2 regions of the Heyndrickxia sp. MSNUG genome follow, and region 2 is predicted to be linked to the other one. Evidence: riboswitches for the same ligand, from Rfam matches in the RefSeq annotation. Region 2 holds a riboswitch; the other holds the start of a gene.
The links. Region 2 has a riboswitch for lysine ahead of AABM38_RS20780 (Na+/H+ antiporter NhaC family protein). Riboswitches for the same ligand answer to the same signal wherever they lie in the genome.

Region 1 (7,459 bases), 680 kb from region 2:
CCGTCTTGAGGCCTATCTTGGCTATACTTCTATAAAATAATCATTTGGTCAAACTGGAGGAGCATGGTTTTGCGTCGAAATCCAATATTACAAGTACGTGTAAGAAATATTGTAGAAGAGACTTCCGCGATTAAAAGGTTCACCTTACAAGCATTTGATTACTCTCAGCTTCCTTCCTTTAGCGGTGGTTCGCATATAACAACCTTTTTGCCACATTCTTCAGGTACATTGGAAAGGCATTATTCTATTTTTAACCTAAATGCTGAGGCAAGTATGTTTGAAATAGCGGTCCGCTTGGCTAAAGACTCAACTGGCGGCTCTCGTTACTGGCATCAAAATGTTAAAATAGGTGATGTATTACCCATAAGCTACCCAAAGAATTACTTTCCATTAAGTTTTCAAGCAAAACATAATGTGTTCTATGCAGCGGGGATTGGGATCACTCCCTTTTTATCGATGATGGCAGAGCTGGCTGAAAAAAATTCTTCTTTCGAACTGCATTATGCAGCGAAGTCAAAGGACCAGTGTGCTTTTTATGGATTCTTAAGCAAGACCTATCCAGATCAATGCCACTTTTATTTTTCAAATGGCGAGGGCAATAAACGTTTATTGCCAACACAGCTTTTGAATCATCGGATAGGGACGCATGTGTATTTTTGTGGTCCCGAGAACATGATTCAAGATTTCACAAACGCAGCAAAATCATATGGCTATCCGTCGTTCAACATTCATGTCGAACGATTTGCTCCGCCGGCAAAGAAGGAACAGAATGCTTTCCAGGCAATACTAAAAAGAAGCAAAAAACAGCTTGAGGTTCCTGAAAATGCTTCACTATTGGAAGTGCTCCTTCAAAATGGGATCAAGGTTCCATACTCCTGCCGTGCAGGCGGGTGCGGGACTTGTGAAATCAAGGTGGTCGAAGGACAGATTGTTCACTTCGATTCCTTTTTAACGGAAGATCAGCAATGTTCAAAACAGTCCATGCTTAGTTGTGTATCGCGCGGGAATGGCAGGTTAGTGCTGGATTTGTAACGGTTAGATTAACATTCTGGAATTACTGTATTCAGGATTAAAGCAGAAGGTGGAAAATATGGCGAAAACAATTGTAGAAAAACTTAACTTGCAAAAATATAAAAAAACGGCAGTCTTGAATGTCCCAGAGGGTTCGGACTATTTAGCGGAACTTGAAGGTTATGATACAGCGCTGAACAAGAATCAATCGTATGATCTGATTTTTGCTTTTGTGCTTGATCTGGAAGCTTTTAAAAGGATCGTAAATACGGTGATCAAGAATAATTGTTTAAATAAAAAGGGGTATATCTATTTAGCTTATCCTAAAAAAGGGAATAAAGTATACCCAACCTTTATTCATCGTGATGAGATTTTTCCTGGCATAGGCGTTGATGAGAATGGTTATATTGGGACAAGCACGATCAAATTCGCCCGTATGGTTGGATTGGATGATACTTTTACAGTGGTTGGCCTCAAAGAGGAAGCTAGAAAAAGTCAGCCTTCTGGTAAAGCGAGTCAGTGCGTTGATGATTACATTGAGCTGATTCCGGAAATAGAAAAAGATTTGTTGGATAATCCAGCATTACTTGCGTTCTACCAGTCCCTCACACCAGGATACCGCAAGGATTGGGCCCGTTTTGTATACAGCGCAAAACAAGAAGCAACGAAAGCGAAAAGGCGAGAGGAAATGAAAATGATTCTTGGAGCAGGGTTCAAGAGCCGGGATTTATATAGTAGAAAATAATGGGAAACGCATCCTGTAATAGAGAGGCCAATGTAATACGGAAGTGCTTGATTCCAGTAGGTTAAACAGGGGAAAACACATTGATTTTACTCGCCATGTAGAATCGCATCCTTCTGGTTTTTCAAAAAGAACTAGATTGACAGAATTAACAGCTTATTGTAGCCTAGTTAATATAATTTAATATTTACACCTCACTTTTACTAGTGAGGTAGAGGCGCGATATTTAACAGTCCTTAGCGGAGCATGAGAAGCTATGATGCCAGGGAGAAGGAAATGTCGCCGAAGTTTGTAATATTCTCAGTATTACTTGCTGGGTCTGCAGTTAAGAGCTGCAGGACTGTCTCAATAAACACCCAGTTTATTGAGTTGTGCTATCTCATTTAGGGAAAAGAGAGGAATTTAGGGCATCTATAAATAGTGCGACCTGAGTTTATCTCAGGTCGCTTTTTGTTTGTAAAAAAAGCTCTAAAAACAACAAGGAGGAGAAACGGACATGAGAAAACAAGTATCATTATTTCTAGTATTGCTGCTTTCAGCAATGATTCTATTGGCAGGGTGTGGAAGCAAGGATGAAGCGTCTGGCTCATCTGATGAAAATACATTCAAAGTAGGTCTTGAAGCTGGTTATGCACCATTTAACTGGACGCAGAAGGACGATTCAAATGGCGGTGTCAAAATTGCTGGAACATCAGAATATGCCGGCGGTTATGACGTGGAAATCGCTAAAAAGATTGCAGATGGTTTAGGCAAAGAATTAGTGATTGTTAAAACGGAGTGGGATGGCCTTGTTCCAGCTTTAACTTCAGGCAAAATTGATGCGATCATCGCAGGTATGTCACCAACTGCAGAACGAAAAGAAACAATCGATTTTTCGGATAACTATTATAAATCAAATCTAGTAATGGTAGTTAAAAAGGGCGGAAAGTACGAAGGGGCTACTTCAATCCAGGATTTTAAAGGTGCGAAAATCACTGCTCAATTAAATACATTCCACTATTCAGTAATCGATCAAATTGAAGGAGTATCCAAAGCGACGGCAATGGATAACTTCCCGGCAATGAGGGTTGCGCTTGAATCAGGAATCATTGATGGATACGTTTCAGAACGCCCTGAAGCGGTAAGTGCTTCTGGCGCAAACGAAAACTTAGCAATGGTTGAATTCAAGGATGGGTTCAAAACATCAGAGGACGATACTGCAATCGCCGTAGGTCTTGAAAAAGGCAGCAAGTTAACAGGAAAAATCAATGAAATCTTAAAAGGCATCTCTGAGGAAGAACAAACGAAAATCATGGATGAAGCGATTAAGAACCAGCCTGCAGCAGAATAAGGATGACGTAAAACCGGCTGTATACGTACAGTCGGTTTTATGATGGTATAAAGGGGGAGAAAAATGAGCTTAGAGTGGATCGTAAAGATCATTTCGGAAAACTGGCCTATGTTCCTTCGCGGAGCAGGTGTCACACTATATATTTCTCTGATTGGAACCATCTTAGGTGCAATCATTGGTCTTATAGCAGGAGTGGTTCGCACCATTCCTGTACCAGAACGCGGAATAAAAAAAATAGTACTAAGAGTCATTAATTTCATTTTATCTGTTTATATCGAATTCTTTCGCGGTACCCCAATGATTGTTCAGGCTATGGTCATTTATTATGGTTCGGCCTTAGCATTTGGAGTGGATATCGACGTAATGGCAGCAGCACTCATTGTCGTATCAATCAATACTGGAGCATACATGGCAGAAATCGTTCGAGGCGGAATTGTTTCTGTTGATAAAGGCCAATTCGAGGCTGCACAGGCAATTGGCATGAATCATTTCCAAACCATGATGAACGTCGTATTGCCGCAGGTCGTTCGAAATATTTTGCCTGCGACGGGCAATCAGTTTGTCATTAATATCAAAGATACATCCGTCCTTAACGTTATATCCGTATCAGAATTGTATTTCTTAACAAAATCAGTTGCCGGTAACAACTTTAGATACTTTGAGTCATTTTTTGTAGCATGTGTACTTTATTTTGTCATGACATTTATCGTCACAAGAATCCTGCTTTATTTGGAACGCAAATTGGAAGGACCGGACAATTACACGATGATGCTCGGAGAGGAATCACCGACGGCAAATAAGTTATAGAAGAAGGAGGAGAGAGTATGGAAAAGGTCATTGATATTCAACATCTAAACAAATCCTTTGGAACACATGAAGTTTTAAAAGACATCAACTTTTCGGTCAATAAAGGGGAAGTCGTAAGTATAATCGGCTCTTCAGGATCAGGAAAATCAACTCTTCTTCGCTGTATCAACCTTTTGGAAAAACCAAGCGGAGGACAGATCATCTATAATGGAGAGAATATCCTCGATGATAAGCATGATATCCCAACCTACCGCAGACATTTAGGAATGGTATTCCAGCAGTTTAACTTATTTAATAACCATAATGTCCTGAATAATTGTACAGTGGGCCAGATCAAAGTGTTGGGACGTTCAAAGGATGAAGCTGAAAAGGTAGCAATGAAATATCTTAAGGTCGTTGGGATGGATCGATATATTAACGCAAAACCAAAGCAGCTATCCGGAGGACAAAAGCAACGTGTGGCGATTGCCAGAGCACTTTCGATGGAGCCAGATGTCATGTTGTTTGACGAACCAACTTCTGCTCTTGATCCGGAAATGGTAGGAGAAGTTCTAAAGGTAATGAAGGAACTTGCTGAATCAGGTCTTACGATGCTGATCGTTACCCATGAGATGGAATTTGCAAAGGAAGTATCAGACCGTGTCGTGTTCATGGATAAGGGAGTTATTGCCGAGGAAGGAAGCCCTGAGCAAATCTTCAATAATCCTAAGCAAGACCGTACGAGAGAGTTTCTTAAACGTACCTTTGTTGAAGTATATTAATAATATATAGGCTCTGTTGAAGTTGAATGTTGATATTAAACCCTGTTGATTGTAGTGGAAGGCGCGAAGACTCCTGCGGGCGCAGCTGGTCAGATGAGACCCCGCAGGAGCGAAGCGACGAGGAGGCTCAGCGCCAGCCCCGCGGAAAGCGAAGCGCATGGAACGAAAATCAACAGCCTTGTTTAACAGAGCCAATATATAAAATACACGAAAAGGCTTCTCAAAGAGGATCGTATGAACGACCTGTTGAGAAGCCTCTTTTTTCGATGCATTTATTGGTTCAGATGATATTTTTTGTACCATTCTACAAAAAACTCTAAACCAGTTTCTAATGGTGTGGAAGGAGAGAAGCCTGCATCCTTCTGCAATTCTGTAATATCTGCATAGGTCATCTTTACATCGCCTGGCTGCATCGGTAAAAAAACCTTATTCGCCTTTTTACCGATTTTTTCTTCGAGGATGCGAATAAAATCAAGCAGCTTCACAGGGTTATTGTTGCCGATATTATAGATTTTATATGGAGCATAACTAGAACTGGGATTAGGATTTTCACGATTCCAATCCTTATTTGGCTTTGGCGGACGATGGAGCAGCCTGACAATCCCTTCAACGATATCATCAATAAAAGTAAAGTCCCTGCTCATCTCTCCATCATTAAAAACTTTTATTGGGTTGCCTTCAAAGATATCCTTAGTAAATGAATAATAGGCCATATCTGGCCTTCCCCAAGAACCATACACTGTAAAGAAACGAAGTCCTGTTGTTGGAATTCCATATAAGTGGCTATAGGTATGTGCCATTAATTCGTTTGCTTTTTTAGAAGCAGCATAAATGCTTACAGGGTGATCAGCAGAGTCATTGGCTGAGAAGGGGATTTTAGAGTTTGCACCATAGACGGAGCTTGATGAGGCATAAATCAGGTGGTTTACTGGATAATATCTGCATGCCTCTAAAATATTTAAAAATCCCAACAAATTTGAATGAACATAGGAATGTGGATTGTTAAGGCTATAACGAACTCCAGCTTGAGCGGCTAAGTTGATCACGACCTCAATTGTGTGAGTGTGAAAAATGGAATGTAATTCTTCTTTGTTTGCCAAATCTATTTTAAAGAACTTGAAATTGGCGTGTTCTTCTAATTGCCTTAACCGATCTTCCTTTAATTGCACATCATAATATTCATTAAGATTATCGATCCCAATAACGTGATAATTTTGCGATAACAATCGTTTAGACAGATGAAAGCCAATAAAGCCCGCTGCACCTGTTATGACAATACTCATCTTCTGCCATTCCTTGCCTGATTTCGATAATTATCTCTAAACCAGCCACTTTTTGTCTTCCTTTGAAGGTCTCTTTCAATGTGCTTTTCATTTATGCGCTTCCATTGGACATCTTTTTCCTTAAACGATTGATTTTTGCTCCTGTGTTCAATCGTTTTTACTTTCCTGGTTTTTTGTTTTTCTTCCGCTATTACTGTCATGGCTTCAGGCTCTTCTTTTGGAATCAGGATAGGTTTGCTTATCCAGTTAGCATAAGTTTTAGGGTCGATTGCCTTTACCTGTTCAAGGAAAGGGGTTAAAAAATCTCTTTCATGAAGGTCTTGGAATAACTCAAGCGGTCGATCTTGTAGCCGGGAGTATGAATAGACATGATCAACAAATTTGAAACCTTGATTGGTTACAAAAATATGCCTTAACGGGGCATCTATCTGTTTGAAACCTGATTTTTTCATTGTGTTTAAAATGTTTAGAAGGCGCGTGGTAATATCGACGGTGAGATTGGATTGTTTTTTTAGGTATTCGTTTAAATTAGGTCCCAATAAATATTCCATTACAATATAATTGGCACCTGTTTCATATACCTTTGGGATGAAAGATAAATGTTGGTTTGATAACAAAACTTCTTTCTCTTGTTGGCAGTGTTCTGGTTTTCCATAAATCTTCACACATTTTTCTTCACTAATTCGGTATACGGCGCCTTGATGGCCTTTCCCAATGAGCGGCTGAGCTACAGAGCTTTCCACCTTGACTCCTTCTCCATTCCCGCCAGAGGTGACAGGAATATTCCTGTAGTCCAATGTGTTTTCGCTGAAATACCTTTCCCATATTTTATAGGTATCCGGATCTGTTTTTTTTACTCGGGATAAAAATGAGTCTTTTAATAAAATAATATTTAAATCTCTTAATAATTTCAGGGGGACCGGATGTTGCCTTTTAAATGCGTTTACGTGATCGACTACTTTTAGTTCTTCATTATCCAGGACGAAAATATGCCGCAATGGTGCATCAATCATCGTGAAATTTGCTTGCTCCATTGCCTTTAAAATGAAAAGAAGTTTGTTTGTAATGGATTCGGGGATATATGTGCAGTTCCTGAGATATTCTTTCAATGTTGGGGCATTAAAGTACTCCATTACAACAAAGTTGGAGCCTGTTTCATATAATCTAGGAAAAAAGGATAAATGTTGTCCGGCCTTAAGAGCCTCAGCTTCCATCTTTGCCTGGGGTAAGTCTGTATAGATTTTCACACATTTTTGTTCAGAAAGTTTAAATACTGCGCCCTGGGATCCCATACCAATAAGCGGATAGTCAGTAGGGTTATCTATTAATAAAGTCTTCAACCCTTTCGTTACTTTAATGGATTCAAAGTCCTTCATCATCGATTCCCTCCTAACAATTCATTGTAATATTTCGCCTGTAATTGAAGCTGTTTCTCCGCATCAAAGAAGCGTTCCACTTTACGGCGCGCGGCCTTTGTATAAGACTCCCAAATATTCCGATGGTTTAGCATGAATTCTAGTGCTTC
Region 2 (7,459 bases):
TGATGTGATTCTTGGAGGACATACGCACCACATTTTACACGAGGGAAAAGAAATTGGTTTAACTTTGCTTGCAGGAGCAGGCAAGCATGGCTATTATACCGGCCATGTAACAGTGAAGATGCATGAACACTCCAAGCAAATCATTAATAAAAGAGCGATTCTTTATGATATGAACGAGGCTGAAAAAACTGAAAATGAGCAGCAGATGGCAGATAGGTATTACGCCGAGGGTAAAAAGCTTATGGCTAAAACCGTGGCATTCCTTCCTGAGGAATTAAAGGCAGACCCGCTGGAACACTCAGCACTTTCAAAAATGCTGACTCAAGCATTGCGTGAATGGTGTGATGCAGATTGTGCATTCATGAATGCGGGAATGCTGCTTCATGGGTTAAAAAGAGGAGAAGTTTCGCAATTCGACTTGCTTGAAATTTGCCCGCATCCGATCAATCCATGTACCATCAAGCTAACAGGAGCGGAGCTTAAGGAGGTGCTCCTCCAAACTCTTGATGAAAAGTGGCCGCATATGCAAATAAAAGGGCTTGGTTTCCGCGGTACGGTTATGGGCGTGATGGAGTACGATGGTATCGAGTTCCGAAAAGAACGTAACGTACAGCAGATTTTGATAAATGGCGTACCACTCGAAACAAAAAAGCACTATGTTTTAGCGATACCGGATATGTTCACGTTTGGGAGGTTTTTTTCGGAAATCTATCGAGCCGAAAATAAGAAGTACTGGCTTCCGGAGTTCTTGCGGAATTTACTCGAATGGAAACTTTCATCTATATATAAATAACGCTTTGGAGGCTTATTGGAACAACCAGATGAGGATTTTGGGTTCTACAATGTTCCAATGCCGCCTATTGGAACAATGGGAAGACGGTTTTTCACACATCAATGTTCCAATGCGGCTTATTGGAACAATCAGCTGACGGTTTTTTCCCCTTCAATGTTCCAATGCTGCTTATTGGAACAATGGGAAGACGGTTTTTCACACATCAATGTTCCAATGCGGCTTATTGGAACAACCGGATGAGGATTTTTCGAACATCAATGTTCCAATGCGGCTTATTGGAACAACAAGCTGACGGTTTTTCGAACATCAATGTTCCAATGCAACTTATTGGAACAACCAGATGACGATTTTTCACTCTTCAGTGTTCCAATGCCGCCTATTGGAACAATGGGAAGTGGTTTTTCGCACATCAATGTTCCAATGCAGCTTATTGGAACAACCGGATGACGATATTTCGCTCTTCAATGTTCCAATGCCGCCTATTGGAACAATGGGAAGACGGTTTTTCGCACATCACTGTTCTAATGTCGCCTATTGGAACAACCAGCTGACGATTTTTCGCACATCAATGTTCCAAACCGGCTTATTGGAACTACTGGATGACGGTACTTCGCCCTCCCAGTTGGTCCAATGGTGAATCATTGCACTTTAACAAGTAATTTCAGAAAGTGAATCGCATAAATAACAACAAATTTTACGAAAATCCCTTATGTGAACATCAATCTTTAATCAAAATATCACGCTTTTTCCCTTCCCTTCATAGAGTGTTATTGGATGGATGGAAGGAGAGTGTGTTCATGATCGAAATGTCACCGATTGAAATAGAAGGCAGAACTTTTTTATGCATAACCGTCAGATTGCCTAAAACCAATCTGCTTGTAGTTACAGGAGATCACGGCTATATTATGTGCGGCGCTCTTGATGTCGCGCTTCTGAATGAAAAGCTTAAGAGCAGGAAAGTCATTGCCGGCAGAGCCGTTGGTGTTAAAACAATTGAAGAGTTGCTTGAAGCACCATTAGAGTCAGTTACATTCGAAGCTGAGAACACGGGGGCAATAAAGGGCATGGTCGGCAAGGAAGCTTTGCTGCTTATGAATGAAAGACAGCCTGATTAGGCTGTCTTTTTGCTTTGAATTGAAGGAGATCCCATTCTTCCGATTATTTTCCCAATGTAAAAATATTCATAATACCATAACCAATCGATAAATAGATGTGTTAAAATGTAAGAAATAATTGTCGTATTATGTAATATTTTCTTGCTGAACGCTAAGGTCTTTTTCGTAAACCTCGTGGCAAAGCACCTATTTCGAAAAAGCCAAAAACAAACCGATAAAGTGGGAATTGACATGAGACTGGTAGCCACCACTTCAGTGAATGAAGGAGCTTTACTTGGAAAAGCCATTTATAATGACCAGGGGCAGATTCTTTTAAACGTGGGAGCGCGGCTTGAGAGGAAAATCCTTAACCGGTTAATGGAATTTGGTATTGATTTTCTATATATAAAGGATCCTGATACTGACGATCTTCTCCTTTCAAATTCGATTTCTGATGAATTGCGTGTGAATGCCATCAAATCGATTGGAGAGTCGTTTAAGCAAATTCAAAATGATACAACGATTTCGCATTCCTTTGTGCTTGAAAAATCGGCAAAAAAGTTCAAAAAATTGATTAGTATTTTGCTAGATGAACTTCAAAGCAGCAGGGAACTGCTCAATATGCTTTCAGATGTTTTCATGCACGATCACTATATATTTTCGCACTCGCTAAATGTAACGCTATATGCCCTGGCAATCGGAATTGAAATGAAACTAACTCCAAAGGAACTGGAGCAGCTTGGACTTGGAGCTATTTTGCATGATGTAGGAAAAATGAAGGTGCCTGAAGAAGTGCTGACAAAACCTGGACGGCTGACAGGGGAAGAATTCCAGATTATCAAGGCACATGCCGAGGATGGATTCCAGCTGCTGCGGAATATCCCAACTGTTCCATTAATTGTTGCTCATTGTGCCTTCCAGCATCACGAGCGCATGAATGGTTCAGGTTATCCTCGCGGCTTAAAAGGCGATGAGATTCACCTGTTTGGACGGATTCTTGGGGTGGCGGATGTCTTTGATGCTGTCACGTCAAACCGAGTGTACAGGCCCGCTATGCTGCCGCATGAAGGTCTGGAAATCCTTTATTCGGGTTCAGGCACCCTTTTTGACCCGAAGGTGGTCGATGCTTTCCGCAGAGCTGTAGCTATCTATCCTATTGGCTTGACAGTTCTTTTAAGTGATGGACGGAAAGGGGTAGTCGCTGCCCAGAATCCAGGGCTGAGCGAACGGCCGGTTGTCAGGATCCTGGAGGAAAACGGCTTGCGGGTCGCGCCTTACGAAATCAATTTGAAGACGAATTTATCGTTGATGATTGTAAGCTGTGACACAATCCTAAAGTATGAGTATGCCAACAATTATTAGATTTTAAGGCTAGTTCCCCCCTTTAAAGCATACATATAGCTTTAGAGGGGGGATTTGTTTTGCCAAAATTCGGCCGGCGGCTGCCTCGGAAAGGACCTTTGCCTTTCAGGTATGTGTTCCTGCTGACATTCGTCTTTTTTTCCTTTTCAACAGCAGCGGGACTGTGGATTATAGATAAGGGGATCGAGCCTACGCTGATGAGCTATGCCGAATCTCAAACAAGAAAAATCGCCACGCTTGTAATTAATAAGGCGATCAATAAGAAAATCGCCAATGGTATGGATATTGATAAGGTGATAGAGTTTGTGCCGGTAGATGGAGGGTCTTCTACAGTAGTGAAATTCAATACTGAGATCATTAATCGTGTAAAAGCAGAAACGACTAACCTTGTGCAAATGAATTTGAAGGAAGCCGAACGAGGGAATCTCGCATCGCTTGAAATGCTCTCGGATATTGAAATTGTCACGGATGAAGAGGAAAAGAAAGAAGGAATCATTTATTATGTGCCTTTAGGGCAAGCCACCAATAATGCGCTTTTAGGGAATATGGGGCCAATGATACCAGTGAAATTCAATGCTATTGGTGATGTAACGTCGGATATTGTGTGGGAAACAGAAGAACATGGAATCAATAACTCACTCGTGAATGTTTCTGTTAGGGTTAAAGTAAATGTCCAAATAATTATCCCGTTTGCAACGAAAATAGCGACTGTTCAGGAAGATATTCCAATTGGAAGCTTTTACTATCCTGGAAAAGTTCCTCAATTCTATAATGGCGGCGGTGATTCTTCACCTTCAATTGAATTACCTGGCGAATAAAAATGGTTGTCACGATAACGATATTGTTATACTATGAAATCAATTGAATAATAACCTTATCATTCCGGTGGGGTAGAGGAGCAAAATTAATTAGTAGGCTGTGTGAGGATGACAACGTTGACCACAGCTAAAAGGGAGTTTTGCCGAAGCAATCTAAATGAGTCACATTTATTTTGCTGGGGGTACTTTGAACAAGAGTATCACTGTCATTATGGGGATATCTCATAATGGGGAGCTACAGATCGTGATGGAGAAACTAGTTGCTTTAAAGAGTAACGATAGGATTTTCTCTATCGTTGCTCTTTTTTGTATTTGGCTCTGTTAAACAAGGCTGTTGATTTCCGTTCCAGGCGCTTCGCTTTCCGCGGGGCTGGCGCTGAGCCTCCTCGTCGCTTCGCTCCTGCGGGGTCTCATCTGACCAGCTGCGCCCGCAGGAGTCTACGCGCCTTCCACTACAATCAACAGGGTATTAAAAATCAACATTCAGCTTTAACAGAGCCTTGTATTTATGGACTTGTAGCTCTTTTCATGGAAACAGTTTCCCCCTGTCAAAAACAAGGAGGAGAAAAAATGGAGAACACAATATATTCATTATTGCCGCCATTGTTGGCAATTTTAATGGTAGTCATCACAAGACGGGTGCTGTTGTCATTAGGGACAGGCATAGTGGCTGCAGCGTTACTGCTTGCTGAATTCAAAATTGGCGAAACATTATCGATCATCGGAGATGCCATAAAAGGGATTTTCATCGCTGATGGAGAGCTGAACACTTACAGTTTATATATCATCCTGTTCCTTTTGCTATTAGGTATTATTACTGCATTCATTTCTATTTCCGGTGGAAGCCGTGCATTTGGCGAATGGGCGATGAAGCGTGTTAAAACAAGAGTTGGCGCACAGCTTGTGGGTGCATTTCTAGGTATTATTATTTTTATCGATGATTACTTCAATGCACTGGCTGTAGGACAAATCACTCGTCCAATTACTGACCGCCAAAAGGTATCACGGGCAAAGCTTGCGTACATTATCGATTCGACATCTGCTCCTATGTGTGTCATTTCACCTATATCCAGCTGGGGCGCCTATATCATTGCTTTGATTGGCACAATACTTGCTGCTCACGGTGTTAAGGAATACAGTGCATTTTCGGCATTCATGCAGATCGTTCCAATGAATTTTTACGCTTTAGCTGCACTTATTATGGTCTTTATTGTGGCGCTTCGCAATGTTGAAATTGGGCCAATGAAGGTCCATGAGCAACGTGCTTTTGATGAGGGGATTGTAGTTAATCAAAGTAAACCGGTACCAGGTGAATTAAAAGATGACCTTCCTACCAGTACCACTGGAACAGTTGGGGATCTAGTATGGCCCATTGCGGCACTTGTTGTTGGGACAATCGGTACAATGATGTGGACAGGCTTAAGCGCAGTTGAAGGCAAAGCGACAATCTTTAAAATTCTTGAAAATACAGATGTAACAAAATCTCTTGTTACAGGTGGCTTGCTCGGACTTGCTGTCGCCTTGATTCTTTTTGTAAGACAAGCTGTAATGTTAAAAGGCGTGAATGCAAATGTATTTGGTAAAGGATTGCTAGAGGGTATCAAATCAATGCTTCCAGCGATCTATATTTTACTTTTTGCCTGGGTAATTGTTGATTTAATCGGAAGACTTGAAACAGGAAAATATCTTTCTGGAATTGTGGAAAGCTCAAATATGAATGTTTCTTTCCTGCCTTTCCTTCTGTTCTTAGTCGCTGGAATCATGGCATTCTCAACAGGAACCTCTTGGGGGTCATTTGGAATCCTGCTTCCAATCGCTGGGGACATTGCAGCGGCATCTGATATTAGCATGCTTCTGCCTGCATTGGCGGCAGTATTAGCTGGAGCAGTATTTGGGGACCACTGTTCACCGATTTCCGATACAACGATTCTCTCATCTACGGGTGCTGGATCAAATCATATGGACCATGTCATGACTCAGCTGCCATATGCGCTGATTACGGCGGCAATCTCGGCTGTTGGATTCCTTGTCATTGGATTCACTGGCAGCACTATTGCTGCACTTGCAGTGGTGGTAATCCTGCTGGCTGCCTTCGCATTCATCTTTGGAAGCAAACCGCAGGAAGAAAAAACATTAAAAGAAAATCTTGCAGAATAACTTTTAAGCTGTCTGATGATCAGACAGCTTTTTTCAATAAATGGAAAAAGGTCCATACCTTAATGTGTATTTCACGTAGTTGGGAAAATATTATTTGCTAAAAATTTATTATTATCAAAATAATATTTTGACAAGCAATTAAAAACTAGCTATACTATTTTTAGACTAAATAATCAGAAAATATAAAACTTTCTAATTCATTTTCCATGGAATTAGAAAGGGAGGGGGATTTATAATGGAAAATCGTCCACAGTGGGGAACCAGGTCGGGATTTATTCTTGCAGCAATTGGTTCTGCAGTAGGGTTGGGAAATATTTGGCGCTTTCCCGCAGTAGCGTATGAGAATGGAGGAGGAGCCTTCTTTATTCCTTATTTATTCGCTTTGCTGACAGCAGGCATTCCGTTGCTGATTCTTGAATTTACAATCGGGCATAAGTATAGAGGATCTTCACCATTGTCTTTCGCACGTATGAATAAGAAATGGGAATGGCTTGGCTGGTGGCAGGTTGCTGTTTCTTTTGTCATCTCAACTTATTATGCCGCTATCATTGCATGGTCAGGTTCATATGCATTCTTCTCATTCGGAGAGAAATGGGGAAAAGATTCTGAGGGTTTCCTTTTCGGCAGCTACCTGAAGCTGGCTGACAAAGCAGGGGATGTAGGCGGGATTGTCCCAGGAGTATTTTGGCCTATGGTTCTTGTGTGGGGAATTACATTCTTTGTTCTTTTGAAAGGGATTAAAAAAGGGATTGAAGTGGCAAACAAAATCATGATCCCAACACTTGTAGTTCTTTTCATGGTCATCGTTGTCAGAGCCTTGACTCTTGATGGTGCTGCTCAGGGACTTGATGCTTTCTTCAAGCCGAATTGGGATACGATTGCTGACCCTAAGGTATGGGTTGCTGCTTATGGTCAGATTTTCTTCAGCTTATCAATCGGTTTTGCTATTATGATTACTTATTCAAGCTATCTTCCTAAGAAAACAGATTTAACAAACAGTGCATTTATCACTGGTTTTGCAAACTCTGGCTTTGAGCTTTTAGCTGGTATTGGTGTATTCGCAGCATTAGGATTCATGGCTCAGCAGGCAGGAGTGCCTGTAAGCGAAGTTGTAGCTGGCGGTGTAGGATTGGCATTTGTTGTCTTCCCGCAGATTATCAGTGAGTTCCCAGCATTTAATGGACTATTTGGCTTCTTGTTCTTTACATGTCTAGTTCTAGCAGGATTGACATCAT

Region 1: another riboswitch for lysine. It lies ahead of AABM38_RS23805 (transporter substrate-binding domain-containing protein); the one in region 2 lies ahead of AABM38_RS20780 (Na+/H+ antiporter NhaC family protein).

The regions. Positions count from the first base shown of each region.
Region 1 covers NZ_CP150978.1:4,780,418-4,787,876, reverse strand. Annotated here, with positions in the region: gene AABM38_RS23820 (dimethylamine monooxygenase subunit DmmA family protein) at 1-40, shown strand, start outside; gene AABM38_RS23815 (PDR/VanB family oxidoreductase) at 64-1,032, shown strand; gene AABM38_RS23810 (YdeI/OmpD-associated family protein) at 1,091-1,756, shown strand; lysine riboswitch at 1,958-2,138, shown strand; gene AABM38_RS23805 (transporter substrate-binding domain-containing protein) at 2,250-3,083, shown strand; gene AABM38_RS23800 (amino acid ABC transporter permease) at 3,147-3,890, shown strand; gene AABM38_RS23795 (amino acid ABC transporter ATP-binding protein) at 3,908-4,651, shown strand; gene AABM38_RS23790 (NAD-dependent epimerase) at 4,924-5,934, opposite strand; gene AABM38_RS23785 (hypothetical protein) at 5,931-7,313, opposite strand; gene AABM38_RS23780 (glycosyltransferase) at 7,310-7,459, opposite strand, start outside.
Region 2 covers NZ_CP150978.1:4,101,704-4,109,162, reverse strand. Annotated here, with positions in the region: gene AABM38_RS20805 (bifunctional metallophosphatase/5'-nucleotidase) at 1-793, shown strand, start outside; gene AABM38_RS20800 (hypothetical protein) at 809-1,033, shown strand; gene AABM38_RS20795 (YunC family protein) at 1,591-1,908, shown strand; gene AABM38_RS20790 (HD-GYP domain-containing protein) at 2,140-3,249, shown strand; gene yunB (sporulation protein YunB) at 3,309-4,067, shown strand; lysine riboswitch at 4,133-4,313, shown strand; gene AABM38_RS20780 (Na+/H+ antiporter NhaC family protein) at 4,638-6,224, shown strand; gene AABM38_RS20775 (sodium-dependent transporter) at 6,460-7,459, shown strand, end outside.